One region of the Erwinia sp. LJJL01 genome, then DNA from elsewhere that is predicted to be linked to it. Evidence: predicted binding sites of a transcription regulator. Region 1 holds the regulator's gene; the other holds the start of a gene.
What was found. Region 1 encodes ArgR, which controls arginine synthesis, uptake and breakdown. Its sites were predicted from a motif close to ANTGAATAAAAATACANT; they were not measured.
Positions count from the first base shown of each region.

Region 2: a site for ArgR is predicted at 6,029-6,046, ahead of argF (ornithine carbamoyltransferase). Genes of this name have one in related genera too.

Region 1 is NZ_CP178576.1:1,421,988-1,429,759, reverse strand. Features, by position in the region: gene aaeB (p-hydroxybenzoic acid efflux pump subunit AaeB) at 1-308, shown strand, start outside; gene ACLI4M_RS07455 (NAD-dependent succinate-semialdehyde dehydrogenase) at 446-1,900, shown strand; gene ACLI4M_RS07450 (barstar family protein) at 1,952-2,221, shown strand; gene yhcN (peroxide/acid stress response protein YhcN) at 2,301-2,564, opposite strand; gene yhcN (peroxide/acid stress response protein YhcN) at 2,669-2,938, opposite strand; gene yhcN (peroxide/acid stress response protein YhcN) at 3,049-3,312, opposite strand; gene argR (transcriptional regulator ArgR) at 3,767-4,237, opposite strand; gene mdh (malate dehydrogenase) at 4,606-5,541, shown strand; gene degS (outer membrane-stress sensor serine endopeptidase DegS) at 5,673-6,728, opposite strand; gene degQ (serine endoprotease DegQ) at 6,811-7,772, opposite strand, start outside.
Region 2 is NZ_CP178576.1:1,293,611-1,301,382, reverse strand. Features, by position in the region: gene treC (alpha,alpha-phosphotrehalase) at 1-106, opposite strand, end outside; gene ACLI4M_RS06815 (beta-N-acetylhexosaminidase) at 299-2,671, shown strand; gene ridA (2-iminobutanoate/2-iminopropanoate deaminase) at 2,762-3,148, opposite strand; gene pyrI (aspartate carbamoyltransferase regulatory subunit) at 3,329-3,793, opposite strand; gene pyrB (aspartate carbamoyltransferase) at 3,804-4,742, opposite strand; gene ACLI4M_RS06795 (hypothetical protein) at 4,755-4,904, opposite strand; gene argF (ornithine carbamoyltransferase) at 4,997-6,007, opposite strand; gene rraB (ribonuclease E inhibitor RraB) at 6,164-6,586, shown strand; gene miaE (tRNA isopentenyl-2-thiomethyl-A-37 hydroxylase MiaE) at 6,638-7,396, shown strand; gene ACLI4M_RS06775 (GNAT family N-acetyltransferase) at 7,435-7,772, opposite strand, start outside.

The DNA.
Region 1 (7,772 bases):
CCGGCGATGTGAACAAGTTCCGTCTGGCGCTGACGCTGATTATCGGCCATCAGCGGCTGCGCGCCGCTGACGTTCCCGTCAATGCCGATCTGTCGGCTTACCACAAGCAGCTGCGCCACACCGCCGACCGGGTGATCTCCGCCAGCAGTGATGGCAAGCGGCGCCACTACTTTGAGCGCCTGCTGGCGGAGTTCGACATTTATCAGCAAAAGCTGGAGCAGTATCAGGCGCCACAAAGCGTGACCGAGCCCGTTGCGCTGCTGGCTGGCATTCTGAAGAAATATCAGAATACCCTGATCGAGATTTGATCTTGCCGCTGACGGCGCCTGCCGTCAGCATTTTTCCCGGCCATAATCCCCCCGATGATGCCCTTTTGTCACAAAACCTCGCGGTTTTGCCATCTATACTTAATCCAGCTGAAGGGTAAACACATCTGGAGAAAATCATGACGATCTCAACGCTTAAGGACAACGACCTGTTTCAGACCGGTTTCCTGGTAAACGGAAAGTGGCAGCAGGCGGCCAGCACTTTTGAGGTGCTCAACCCGGCGACGGGGGAAGTGGTTGCTGCGGTGGCTAAAGCGGGTAAGGCGGAAACGGAACAGGCGATTGCCGCCGCCGCCGCGGCATTCCCGGCGTGGCGGGCAAAAACGGCCAAAGAGCGGGCCGAGATTCTGCATCGCTGGTATCAGCTGATGATTGAAAACAAAGCCTGGCTCGGCCAACTGATGACCGCCGAACAGGGCAAGCCGTTAAAAGAAGCCGAGGGTGAAGTGGAGTACGCCGCCAGCTTTATTCAGTGGTTTGCCGAGCAGGCCAAGCGCGCCAACGGTGAGATTATCCCACCGGCCAAGCCCGGCAGCCGTATTCTGGCCACGCGCGAGCCGATAGGTGTGGTGGCGGCAATTACCCCGTGGAACTTCCCGATGGCGATGCTGACGCGCAAGCTGGGTCCGGCGTTAGCGGCGGGCTGCACCGGCATCATCAAACCGGCGAATAACACCCCGCTTTCAGCCTTTGCCCTGCTGGCGCTGGCGAAAAAAGCGGGCGTACCGGACGGCGTTCTCAATGCGGTCGCGGGCGATACTCACGCCATCAGCGACGCGATTATGGCCAGTAAAGCGGTGCGCAAAATCTCCTTTACCGGTTCCACCCAGGTCGGCAAGCTGCTGATGCGCAATGCGTCAGAGACGATGAAAAAAGTCTCGATGGAGCTGGGGGGCAACGCGCCCTATATCGTGTTTGAGGATGCCGATATAGATGCGGCGGTAAAAGGGGCCATCGCCAACAAATTCCGCAACGCCGGGCAGGTCTGCGTCAGTGTGAATCGCTTCTATATTCATAACAGCGTCTACGACCGCTTCGTTAACCAGCTGGCAGACGAAGTGAAAAAGCTAAAAGTCGGCAATGGCATGGATGAGGGCGTCGTGGTTGGCCCGCTGATTGAGGCTTCGGCGCTGGAAAAAGTCGAGGAGCACGTCAATGATGCGCTTAGTCATGGCGGCAAGGTCATTACCGGGGGAGCGCGTCACGCGCTGGGCGGCAACTTCTGGCAGCCTACGGTGATTGCCGAAGCGAATGAAAGCATGAAGCTGTCACGGGAAGAGACCTTTGGTCCAGTGGCGGCGTGCTTCCGCTTTGATGAGGAAGAGGAGGTGATCCGCCGTGCCAACGACACCGAATTTGGCCTGGCAGCTTACTTCTATACGCAAAACCTGCAGCGCGTATTTCGCGTCTCAGCCGCGCTGGAAAGCGGCATGGTGGGAATTAACGAGTGTGCGGTGTCCACCGAGCTTGCGCCGTTTGGTGGCGTAAAAGAGTCGGGATTAGGGCGTGAAGGCTCGGTGCTGGGGCTGGAAGAGTATATGGAAGTGAAAGCCCTGCATATTGGCGGACTTTAACCCAACGGGCGGCAGTCGCCGCCCAGCTGTGTGTCCTGCGGAGCAGACCGAATGAAAAGAGAGATTTTCGACTTTGATGTGATTGTCGATCAGGCACATTTCTTCCGGCAGTTCAGCGAACGATTTGCCCTGACGGATCGTACCATCGCCGATCTGGACAGTCTGTGGGATGCTATCACCGGGCCGCAAATGCCATTACCGTTGGAGATTGAGTTCGTCAATTTGGGCAGCGGCCAGAGGCGACGCTACGGCGCGCTGATTCTGCTATTTGATGAAGCGGAAGAGGAGCTTGATGGCGAGTTTCGCTTTAACGTTAAATAGTCAGGCAAAAAAAGGGCCCCGGCGAACGGGGCCAAAGGGTTCGTCTTGCCGGGCAACGGGTGTGCCCATCGACGAGGAATTACTTATACAGCTCGGCGGTGACATGCCAGTTATCCTGATTGCGCGCTTCAACAATTCGGTAAGCACTGGCACCTTCACTATCCGCTTTCTGTGACACCTGCTGACGGATATCCGACGGCACGCCTGCCACACCGCTTAATGTAATCGTCCCCGCAGATTGCAGATTCTCTGCCTGTTGGTTATTGACCAGCTGTGCGGCGCTGGCGCCGAAACTGACCAGTGAAAACAGGCTCAATGCAGCGATGGTTGTTTTGATTTTCATATTTAATCTCCTCATTGTGACCAACAACCTGCGGGCTTCGACTTTATGACCGCGGTCATGTCACGGACGGGCGCTGACAGCGCCCGATGTCTGTTCGTTAACGGTTATTTATACAGTTCAGCCGTTACGTGGTAGTTGCCGTCGTTACGCGCTTCAATCACACGGTAGGCGCTGGCACCCTGCTGATCCGCTTTCTCAGACAGCTGATGACGAATATCCATGGTAGTGCCGTTAATGCCGCTCACGCTGACGGTACCGACTGACTGCAGGTTCTGATTATTAACCTGATCGTTAGTCACCAGGCTGGCAGCGCTGGCACCAAATGAAAGAACGGAAGCAAGACCTAAAGCAGCGATGGTGAAGGTAGTTTTCATGATATGACTCCAGAAATTGGGTTGGGCGGTAACCGAAAGGGCTAAAAAACGTTTATTATTCTTGGGGTTACCGTAATTTTTTTTGTTTTTACTCTCAGACAGATACGAACTTATTTGTACAGCTCGGCAGTAGCATGCCAGTTGCCATTCACATTATTTTCGATAACGCGATAAGCGGTGGCACCTTTCTGGTCGGCTTTATCGTTCAGCGCCTGGTGGATATCCATCGGTGAACCCGCAATGCCGCTTACGCTGACAGTGCCGATTGGCTGAAGATTTTTAGCCTGTTCTGCGTTGATAGATTCAGCGGCGAAAGCGCCGAATGACAGAGCAGAAAGAAGGCCAAAGGTAGCAATAGTAGTGGTAACTTTCATGATTTGATTCCTCGTCAACTGTTTTTATCTTTTTAATTACTGTGATTTGCATCACGAAAACAAGTATAGATCTAATAACGTAAAAAATTAATAGCATGCTAATAATGTTTTGTTGGGATTCTTGTGATGTGAAGGGGTTTTTAATAACCAACCGTTATAAAAAACGCTTATATTTTACCCTCACCCCGTTAAATGCTTGGAAAAACATCAGGCTGCGTGAAATTAACAATTTGTGCGCTTATTAGGGATAGATCACATTGCTGGAAGAAATTTAAGCGGGTGATGGCGGGCGTATTGACCAGCAAAGGCAGTGAGATCTGCTGCTGAGTACTGAATTATCAGGGGAATAGCAAAGGGCCGTATGATGACGGCCCTGAGGATTTCGTCGCATAGAACAAAGTTGTACGGAGGAGACCTACGCCACGATATGCATAAGTCTTATAAGCGGCATGCTTTACAGTTCCTGTTCGAACAGGACCAGAATGGCATCGTGCAGCTGCTTAACGGTGAACGCACGGGCTGGCGTAATAAAGATAGTGTCATCACCGGCAATGGTTCCGAGGATGCCTTCGGCTTTCCCCAGTGAATCCAGCAGGCGTGCGATCAGCTGCGCGGCACCTGGGCTGGTGTGAATAACCACCAGTGCATCATTGAAGTCGATATCCAGCACCAGATTCTTAAGCGGGCTGGTGGTGGTCGGCACGCCCAGCTCAGCAGGCAGGCAGTAGACCATCTCCATTTTCGCGTTACGCGTGCGCACCGCGCCGAACTTGGTCAGCATGCGTGAGACTTTCGACTGGTTGATATTTTCGAAGCCATCTTCCTGCAGCGCGCTGACGATTTCGCCCTGCGAGCTGAATTTTTCTTCTTTTAGTAAGGCCTTGAACGCCTTAATTAACTCTTCTTGTTTTGATGGGTTACGCATAGGTTACCGATTCGAGGAAAATAGAAGCCATGCCCGTGGCGGGATATTAAATTATTATGCAATTAAATGAATTTTTATGCAAATGGGAAATGGTGCAGCCGCCGGCTAAAGCCGCCAGGGGCGTGCAGTTTAACAGAGTTTGAATGGGAAAAAAAATTTGCTGACGGCTTGCTGAAGCGGGCAAGAAGTGAACGATTTGTTATAATAATGAGGTTGTTCCAGTTAGCGCTAACGGTGTAATGTAACGCCGAATCACGATGATATCCTGTCGTGCTGAACCGCCAGCTAAACTCGCGTTTCAGCAAATCCGGATAGAGCAACATGGATTTCACGGCACAATAAATGCTTAATATAATAAGGAGTTTAGGATGAAAGTTGCAGTTCTCGGTGCAGCAGGTGGTATCGGCCAGGCATTAGCCCTCCTGCTGAAAACCCAGCTTCCGGCAGGTTCAGAACTCTCTCTGTACGATATCGCCCCAGTGACTCCCGGCGTGGCGGTCGACCTAAGCCATATCCCTACCGCAGTGAAAATCGAAGGCTTCAGCGGCGAAGATGCCACCCCGGCGCTGAAAGGTGCTGACGTGGTACTGATCTCCGCAGGCGTGGCGCGTAAGCCGGGTATGGACCGTTCTGACCTGTTCAACGTCAACGCCGGTATTGTGCGTAACCTGATTGAGCAAGTCGCCTCAACCAGTCCTGGCGCCCTGATCGGTATCATTACTAACCCGGTTAACACTACCGTCGCGATTGCAGCGGAAGTGCTGAAGAAAGCCGGTGTTTATGACAAAAACAAACTGTTCGGCGTCACCACGCTGGACATCATCCGTTCCAACACCTTTGTTGCTGCGCTGAAAGGCAAGCAGCCAGAAGAACTCAACGTGCCGGTGGTTGGCGGTCACTCAGGCGTGACGATCCTGCCGCTGCTGTCGCAGATCCCAGGCGTCAGCTTCAGCGAGCAGGAAGCTGCTGACCTCACTAAACGCATTCAGAATGCCGGTACCGAAGTGGTTGAAGCGAAAGCGGGTGGCGGATCGGCCACGCTGTCGATGGGGCAGGCCGCGGCGAAATTTGGTCTGTCACTGGTACGTGCGCTGCAGGGCGAAAGCGATGTGGTGGAATGTGCTTATGTCGAAGGGGACGGCGAATACGCGCGTTTCTTCTCGCAGCCGCTGCTGCTGGGTAAAAAGGGGATTGTTGAGCGCCGTCCGATTGGCCAGCTGAGCGCCTTTGAACAGCAGTCGCTGAATGGCATGCTGGATACGCTGAAAAAAGATATTGTGCTGGGTGAAGATTTTATCAAGTGATTAAGTCTTCCCCAAAATAATTGGCGTCGCAACAAGGCGGCAAATGTACGAATCCCCGGGAGCTTACTTTTGTAAGTGACCGGGGTGAATACATGCAGCCAACGCAGTTGCGGCGTCAAGTATGAAGGGGATTATTGCGTCTGGATCTCGTCCGGGTACTCCAGCACCGTGACCGGCATCGTCATCTTCTTCTCGTTGCGCGTGATATCGACGTTAATCACCGTGCCCGGGCGGATCTCAGCCACCTGGTCCATGGTTTCTACCGGTGATACCGCCGCCGCATTATTCACGCGGGTAATCACATCATTGACCTGAATACCGGCTTTATCTGCCGGGCCGCCGGCCTTCACCTCAGTCACCACGATGCCCTGATTATGATCCATACCTGATGTCTGACCGCTGTAGCGGCGGAATTCGCGCCCGGTAATGCCGATATAGCCGCGTATTACCCGCCCGTCGCGGATCAGTTTCTCCATCACCTTCGTCGCCAGCTTGGTAGGAATTGCAAAGCCCAGACCTTCCGGCGTTTCGCCGTTGCTGCTTTTATCAAAGGAGAGGGTGTTAATGCCCATCAATTCGCCCAGCGAGTTAATCAGCGCGCCGCCTGAGTTGCCGCGGTTAATAGACGCATCGGTCTGCAGGAAATCCTGATGGCGGGAAGGGCTGAGGCCAACCCGTCCGGTGGCGCCAATGATACCCTGCGTCACCGTTTGCCCGATGTTATACGGATTACCGATCGCCATCACCAGGTCGCCAACGTGCGCGACGCGCTGCGGATTGATCGGGATCACCGGTAAATTCACCGCATTGATTTTCAGCACCGCCAGGTCGGTCAGTGAGTCAGAACCGACCAGCATCGCTTCAAAGTAGCGGCCATCCTGCAGATTGACGATGATCTGGCTGGCGTCGTTGATTACATGCTTGTTGGTCAGAATATAGCCGCGCGGATCCATGATCACCCCAGAGCCGAGCACATCGCTGGTGCCGTTGGCGCTGCGGTTGTAAACATACACTACCGCAGGCGCGGCGCGTTTTACCCCCGCGTTGTAGCTGACCGGCTGAAGATCGGCGCTGTCGTCGGCAGTAGACAGCAGATCGCTGCCCAGCCGCAGGCCCGGCACGGCTACCAGAAGGATAGCGGCCACAATCAGGCCGAAGATCGCTGAACGCAAAAGTTTAGGAAACATGGTTTTAGGCAGTGTATGAATAAACGACTGGCAGGATAGCATGAGTTACGCGGACACAGTAGCCTGTGTCCGCGTGGCAGGGTTAACGCAGCAGCAGATAGATATTCTCATCGCCGCGCATGATGCTCAGCGCCAGCAGATCCGGTTTGGTCTCCAGCAGTTTACGCAGCTCTGCCAGATTCTGTACCGGCGTGCGGTTAACGCCAACGATCACATCATCCTTCTGTAGGCCAAACTGCGCCGCCGGAGTCGCTTTCGCCACCTCGTCGACTTTGACACCTTTGGTGCCATCTTTGGCCGCGCCGTCGCTCAGGGTGGCCCCTTGCAGCGCTGGGGTCATCAGTTCGGCACTGGCGGTCGTCTGGCTGCTGTTATCCAGCTTAACGGTGACCGTGACCGGTTTACCGTCACGCAGCAGGCCCACTTTCACTTCCTGGCCCGGCGGCGTGGTGCCGATTTTCACCCGCAGTTCAGCAAAGTTAGCAACGTTTTTACCGTCGACGCTGGTAATGATATCGCCCGCTTTAATCCCCGCTTTCGCGGCCGCCGACTGCGGCAGCACCTCGTTGACGAAGGCGCCGTGCTGGATATCAACCTTAAAGGCTTTCGCCATATCGGCGGTCATCTCAGTGCCCTTGATGCCCAGCTGGCCGCGTTTCACTTCACCAAACTGGATCAGCTGCTGGGCCAGACCCATCGCCATATTGCTTGGAATCGCAAAGCCAATGCCGATATTGCCGCCGCTTGACGCAAGGATGGCCGTATTCAGCCCGATCAGCTCACCGTTAAGATTCACCAGCGCACCGCCGGAGTTACCGCGGTTAATCGCGGCATCGGTCTGAATAAAGTTTTCCAGCCCCTCAAGGTTAAGACCGCTGCGGCCGAGCGCCGACACGATCCCCGAGGTGGCCGTCTGTCCCAGGCCAAACGGGTTACCGATGGCCACGGTAAAGTCCCCGACCTTCAGCTGGTCAGAGTCAGCAATTTTTATCTGGGTCAGATTCTTCGCATCGATCAACTGGAGCAGTGCGATATCGGTCTGCT
Region 2 (7,772 bases), 130 kb from region 1:
TGACCCCTGCTAAATCCCCGGTCCCGCTGCCGGTGGTGTCCTGAAAACTCTTGGGATAGATTTGATAAATCACGCCATTCTGCCACCAGGGTGGGATCTTATGCATCGCTCAGTCCGGAGAGTTGTGGGTTAGGCTGATGGGATAAGCGTAGCCAGTGTCTGGCTAACCCGCACCCTCTGTCAGGGGGTTTTAGCTGACAAAGTTAAAAGGTCGCGCTGGCGCAGCTTTTCAGGAGTGTAACTTGATGTAAGCCGCGAATTATGTTTTAAGGGAACACCATTATTAAAGGATCTTAATATGCCCTGGTCACTGCCGCGCGCGCTGCTTGTCTGCTCCCTGTTCCTGCCATTTTCTGTTCTTTCAGCACCTGCGGGCGATCTCCCGCTGATGCCGTGGCCGCAGCAGGTGGAGCAGCCGCAGGACGGCGGTAGCCTGGCGCTGACCACGCCGCTGGAGGTGCGTGTTAGCGGCGACGACCTGAGCGAAGCGCTGCCGCGCTGGCAGCTACGGCTGGCAAGCCAGACCGGCAATCCGCGCCTGCCGGTCTCCAGCAGCGCCACCCTGCTGACCATCAACATTGCGCGCAAGGTGGCCCCTACGCCGCAGCCGGACAGCGATGAGAGCTACCGGCTGACGGTGAACGGCGCCGGGATACAGCTCGACGCTGAGACGCGTTTTGGCGCGATGCGCGGCATGGAGACCCTGCTGCAGCTGGTGCATAACGGCGCGCTGCCGCTGGTCACCATCAACGACCGCCCGCGCTTCCCGTGGCGCGGTATGCTGATCGACTCTGCGCGCCACTTCCTGCCCATTGAGACGCTAAAGCGTCAGATCGACGGCATTGCCGCCGCAAAGATGAACGTGTTCCACTGGCATCTGACGGACGATCAGGGCTGGCGCTTCGCCTCCAGCCACTACCCGCAGCTGCAGGAAAAGGCCAGCGACGGCCTGTGGTACAGCCAGCAGCAGATGCGCGATATCGTCAGCTATGCCAGCGAGCGCGGCGTGCGCGTGGTGCCGGAGATCGACTTCCCGGGCCATGCTTCGGCGCTGGCGGTAGCGATGCCGCAGCTGATATCGGCGCCGGGACCGTATCAGATGGAGCGCGGCTGGGGGGTATTCAAGCCGCTGCTCGACCCGTCTAATGAGCAGGTCTATCAGTTTATCGACACGCTGGTGGGTGAAGTGGCGGCCATCTTCCCCGACCCCTATATCCATATCGGCGGCGATGAGGTCGATGCCAGCCAGTGGAACAGCTCTGAGTCTATCCGGCAGTTTATGCAGCAGCAGAGGCTGAAGGATGCCCATGCGCTGCAGGCGTACTTTAATCAGCGCGTGGAGAAGATCCTCGAAAAGCATCGGCGCCAGATGGTCGGCTGGGATGAGATCTATCACCCCGACCTGCCACGCAGCATTGTGATCCAGTCCTGGCAGGGGCCGGATGCGCTGGGCGAGGTGGCGAAAAACGACTATCGCGGCATTCTCTCCACCGGCTTCTATCTCGACCAGGCGCAGCCCGCCAGCTATCACTACCGTAATGAAGTGTGGCCACAGGGGCTGAAGGGCGCAGATCGGCTGCAGGACAAAGAGGTGGCCCAGAGCTGGCAGTTCACGCTGCCGCGCCTTAAGGGTAAGCCGCTGAGCGGAAGCTTTACGCTGATTGACGCCGTCGGCGGCTGGCGCGGCTTTATTGATTTCGACGGGCGTTCACGCCGCATGGTGCGTGATGTGCGCTGGCTGGCGCCGAATCAGTTCACCTTCCGCGTCGACAGCTGGATGGGGGAGCTGCAGCCGACCCTCAGCGTGACGGGGGACAAAATAAGCGGCTACTGGCGCATTGGCAACGTGCGCTATCCGACGGCGGGCAGCCGCCTGGCACAGACGCCGCCCGGCATTGCGCCTCCGGTGCCCGACGAGGCGCAGCTGCGCAATAATCTGCTGGGTGGCGAAGCCGCCCTGTGGGCCGAAATGGTTGATGAGAGCGTGATTGATGTGCGCCTGTGGCCCCGCGCTTTTGTGGTGGGTGAGCGCCTGTGGTCGGCGCAGGACGTCAACAACGTGCAGAACATGTACCGACGGCTGGCGGCGGTCGACAGCTGGTCGGTGGTGTCGGTCGGGCTACAGCAGCACGCGCAGGCGCAGCTGCAAATGACCCGGCTGGCGAACAGCAGCGACATCATCCCCCTGCAGATTTTTGCCGAGGCGCTGGAGCCCGCGCAGTGGTATACCCGCCAGCACCTGAAATATCAGGCCGGGCACTACATGCTGGCCGAACCCTTTAATCGCCTGGCCGATATCCTGCCGGCGGAGAGCGATAAAGTGCGCGAACTGGACCATCAGGTCGATGCCCTGATCGTCAATCGCGGCGACCGTCAGGCGCTGCAGGCGATTCGCCATCAGCTCAGAGCGTGGCAGCAAAATATCCCGCAGGTGGAGCCGCTGCTGGCGCAAAACCCACAGCTGCGGCCACTGCTGCCGGTGGCGGGACAGGTGGCGGCGATCAGTCAGATGGGGCTGTCACTGCTGGATGCGATGGAGTCGGAGCGAACCTTCGGCGCACGCGAAGTGGCGAAGATGCATCAGCTGCTGGACCAGGCGGCACTCACGCAGGATGAAGTGGTGATTGCGCTGGTCTATCCGATTGAGAAATTATTGCGCTACGGGAAATAACTGCGGGTCGATCGCTGATCGACCCCTACAAACAGACGCCCGGAGGGTCGATCGTTGATCGACCCCTACAAACAGACGCATGCGCGCCGCTTAACGGCGAACGGCAATCGCTTCGATTTCGATTTTCACATCTTTTGGCAGGCGCGCCACTTCCACACAGGAACGTGCAGGGAAGCTGGCGTTGTGCTCAGTGAAGAACGCTTCGTAAGTGGCATTAACGGTAGCAAAGTCGTTGAGATCCTTAACGAACACCGTGGTTTTCACGATATCGCCCACTTTCAGACCGGCTGCTTCCACAATGGCCTGCACGTTTTCCAGCGACTGGCGCGCCTGTGCAGCGATATCGTCGGCAACCGCGCCGGTTTTTGGATCGACCGGGATCTGGCCGGAAGTGATGATCATACTGCCAAGATCGACACCCTGAACGTAAGGTCCGATGGCGGCTGGCGCATTTTCCGTACTGATTTCACGCGACATAGTTTCTCCTGAAGGTGTTTGTTAGGGGGATTGCGGGTCGGGCATGCCCGACCCCTACAAAACGCAATTCTCCGTAGGGGTGAGGCATGCCTCGCCCTGTATTTACCGGGCATGCCTCGCCCTGGTATTTACCGGGCACGTGGAACATCCTGCCCACGCAACACGGCAATTGCAATGGGGTTAATCGCTGGCCATCACCACATGGTGCGCGAACTCTTTCTCACAGTATTTGCACTTCAGGTGCAGCTCGTGCTGGCGCTGTTTCACCGCGAAGCTGGAAAACACCGGCTCGCTGCGGCTGATGCAGTTGCTGTTCGGGCAGGTCAGGACGCGCTCGATGCGATCCGGCAGGGTCGGCGCTATCTTCGCCACCACATTGTAATCGTCGATGCGGTTCACGGTGGCATGCGGCGCATACACCGCCAGCTGGTTCACCTGGTCGTCGGTCAGGAAGGTATTTTCAATCTTGATCAGGTCTTTACGCCCCATCTCGCCCGACGGCAGATTAAGGCCGATGGTGATGCGCTGGTCGGTTTCCGTCAGGCGGAACAGCGACAGCAGCTTAAAGCCGATTTGCGCCGGGATATGGTCAATCACCGTGCCGCGTTTGATTGCTTCAACCTGTAATTTATTATCTTGCGTCATGATTATCCCCTTACAGAGTCGCTTCGCTGTTCAGTACCAGCGCCAGAAGTGCCTGACGCGCATAAATGCCGTTGCCGGCCTGCTGGAAGTACCAGGCGTGCGGCGTGGCGTCGACGTCAGTATCAATTTCATCAATGCGCGGCAGCGGGTGCAGTACCTTCATGTTGTCGCGCGCGCCCGCCAGATCGGCAGCACGCAGGATAAACTGCGCCTTCACGTTGGCGTATTCCGACGGATCCAGACGCTCTTTCTGCACGCGGGTCATATAGAGAATATCGACCTGCGGCACCACCTCTTCGATGCTGTCATGACGCGTCCAGACAATGCCTTTCTCATCGAGCATATCGGTGATGTAGGCCGGCATTGCCAGCGCATCCGGGGCGATAAAGTAGAAGCGGTTGCCGTCAAACTTTGCCAGCGCCTGCGCCAGCGAGTGCACGGTACGGCCATACTTCAGGTCGCCGACCATTGCCACGTTGAGGTTGCTCAGGCGGCCCTGGGTCTCCTGAATGGTGAACAGGTCGAGCAGCGTCTGGGTCGGGTGCTGGTTAGCGCCATCGCCGGCGTTGAGGATCGGCACGCCGCCGGAGAACTCGGTCGCCAGGCGTGCGGCCCCTTCCTGCGGATGACGCATCACAATGGCATCAACGTAGGTGCCAATCACCGAAATGGTATCCGCCAGGGTTTCGCCTTTCTTGCCCAGCGAGGTGTTGCCACCGTCGGCAAAACCGACCACCGACGCGCCAAGGCGATGCATGGCGGTTTCAAACGACAGGCGGGTACGGGTGGAGGCCTCAAAGAAGCAGCTGGCAATCACGTTATGCTTCAGCAGCTCCGGCTGCGGGTTGGCCTTCAGGCTGGCGGCGGTACGCAGCACCAGCTCCAGCTCGTCACGGTTGAGATCGTTAATTGAAATAATATGTTTGTGATAGAGCGGGTTAGCGGCCATTTTCACTCTCCTCTACGCGTGCGGGGCTGAAATTCGGGCAAAAAAAAGCCCCTCAATGAGGGGCTTTTCCTGATGATCGGGAGTGCCACGGAAGGAAAAAGCATGCTGCCCGCCACGATTACGGCGCGTCAGTTCGGCATTTTTCTGGCTGGTTATTTTCATGCATCCTCCCGGCAAACGGGGTGCATTATACGCATTCACCTGGCGGCGGCAAGCGAAAATCGCCGCGCAGGTAATCGTTTGCCCTGGCGGATTTAGCCGGGCTGCGCCAGGGTCGCCACCATCACTGCCTTGATGGTGTGCAGACGGTTTTCCGCCTGATCAAACACCACGCTGTGCGCGGATTCAAACACCTCGTCCGTCACTTCCATGCCGCCGTGCAGATCGTACTGCTGCGCCATCTGCTGGCCGAGCGTGGTCTGGTCGTCGTGGAACGCAGGCAGGCAGTGCAGGAACTTCACCTGCGGGTTGCCGGTAGCCTGCAGCATCGCCATATTGACCTGGTAAGGGCGCAGCAGGGCAATACGCTCCTGCCACACCTCTTTCGGCTCGCCCATCGACACCCAGACGTCGGTATAGATAAAGTCGGCACCTTTGACCGCCGCGTGAATATCGGCCGTCAGGGTGATTTTGCCGCCGGTTTTCTCCGCCACCTTGCGGCACTCGGCGACCAGCTCTGCGTCCGGCCAGCAGCTTTCCGGCGCGGCGAGGCGCAGGTCGATGCCCATCAGCGCGGCGGCTTCCAGCAGGGTGTTACCCATATTGTTGTGAGTATCGCCGACGTAGGTCAGCGTCATCTGGCTGAACGCTTTTTCCGGCAGATGTTCCTGCATGGTCAGCAGGTCGGCCAGCAGCTGGGTAGGGTGGAACTCGTTAGTCAGCCCGTTCCATACCGGCACGCCGGCATGTTCAGCCAGCGACTCCACCAGCGCCTGGCCGTGGCCGCGATACTGGATGGCATGGTACATGCGGCCCAGCACGCGGGCGGTATCCTTCATCGACTCTTTATGGCCTATCTGGCTGCCGCTCGGGCCAAGATAGGTGACGTTGGCGCCCTGATCGAATGCGGCAACTTCGAAAGAGCATCGGGTACGGGTCGAGTCTTTTTCGAAGATGAGCGCAATATTCTTGCCTTTCAGGTGCTGAATTTCTTCGCCATTTTTCTTGTCAGTCTTCAGCGTGGCCGCCAGCGCCAGCAGGCCGGTGATTTCAGCGGGAGTGAAATCCAGCAGCCTGAGAAAGTGACGGTGATATAAGTGACTCATAACGCACTCCGGATAACCTTTAATGAATTAAAATTCAATTTAACCGTATGAATATGCATTTTCAACCCCGGCGTGAAGAAACTTTTGTTTAAAGGTAGTGGCGCGGAGGGCACTGTGGGAAAATACTGGAAATAACGCCCTAATGAGGAATGGATCATGGCTAACGAAGCATTGTTGGAAGAGCAGCGTGAAGAGACGCGGCTGATTATTGAAGAGCTGCTGGATGATGGCAGCGACCCTGATGCACTGTACACCATTGAGCATCATCTCTCCTGTGACAGCTTCGACGCGCTGGAAAAAGCCGCGGTAGAAGCCTTCAAGCTGGGCTATGAAGTGACTGAACCAGAAGAGCTGGATCTGGAAGATGGCACCAAAGTGCAGTGCTGCGACATCATCAGTGAGAGCGCGCTGACCGCCGAGCTGATTGACGCGCAGGTTGAGCAGCTGATTGACCTGGTGGCGAAGTTTAACGTCGACTACGACGGCTGGGGCACCTACTTCGAAGATCCCGACGGCGAAGAGGAAGACGACGAAGACGGCGAAGAGATCGACGGCGAAGACAACGGCATCCGCCATTAATTTTGTATCAGGACGGGTCAGGCATGTCTGACCCCTATAGAGTTTGCTTTGATGAACATCGAACACCTTCTTGCCCCCGTCACCCGCTTCCTGCACTGCCGCACCCCGCAAGCCTGGATTGATGCCGCGCGCCAGCCGGAAAACCTGGCAACGCTGCTCACCGACCACCTGGTGTGCGAGCTGAAAGCGGCCCAGACCGCAATGTGGCTGATCCGCAAATACGTGGCCGACAAAGAGAGCGGCGATGCGCTGCTGGCGTGGCTGAAACCGTGGGAAAACTTTGTCCACAACGACCAGGCCGATCTCACCTTCCTTGAACAGCACAAAGGGTTGTCGAAAACCATTATCAGCCGCGAAGAGGTGCCTTACGGCGACGAGCTGGTGGATAAGATGGTGCTGCTGATTAAAGAGGAGCTGCACCACTTTTATCAGGTACTGGAGATTATGCAGGCGCGCGGCATTCCGTATGCGCGCATTACCGCCAGCCGCTATGCCAAAGGATTACTGCGCGAAGTGGCGACCCATGAGCCGCAAACGCTGGTGGATAAGCTGATCTGCGGGGCGTATATCGAGGCGCGATCCTGCGAACGTTTTGCCAGCCTGGCGCCGCATCTCGATCGGGAGCTGGCGGCATTCTATGTCTCGCTGCTGCGCTCCGAGGCGCGCCACTATCAGGATTATCTGGCGCTGGCGGCGCTGATCTCGCCGACGGATATCACGGCGCGAGTGCAGAAGATGGGGGAGGTCGAAGCGCGCTTAATCAGCGAACCGGACAGCCAGCTGCGCTTTCACAGCGGCGTGCCGGTCTGACAGGGTTGGGGGGCGCTTGGATGGTGCGCCCGCCACGGTTACAAACTTTTCAGCATCGTCACTTCGCAGTCGACATGGCCGGTAAAGCCCATCGGCCCGTCGATATGGGAAAAACCGAGGTGCTCATACAGGCGGATTGCGCGCGTGAGCGAAGCGGTGGTTTCCAGGTAGCAGCGCTTAAAGCCGCACTCGCGGGCGTAATCCATGGCCTGAATCGCCAGGCGACGTGCCAGCCCGAGGCCGCGCACCTGCGGCAGGAAATACATTTTCTGCAGCTCGCAGACATCGGCATCGCTGCCCGCCAGCGGTGCGACACCGCCACCGCCCACCACTTTCCCTTCCAGCTCGACCACCCAATAGGCGCAGCTGGCTGCGC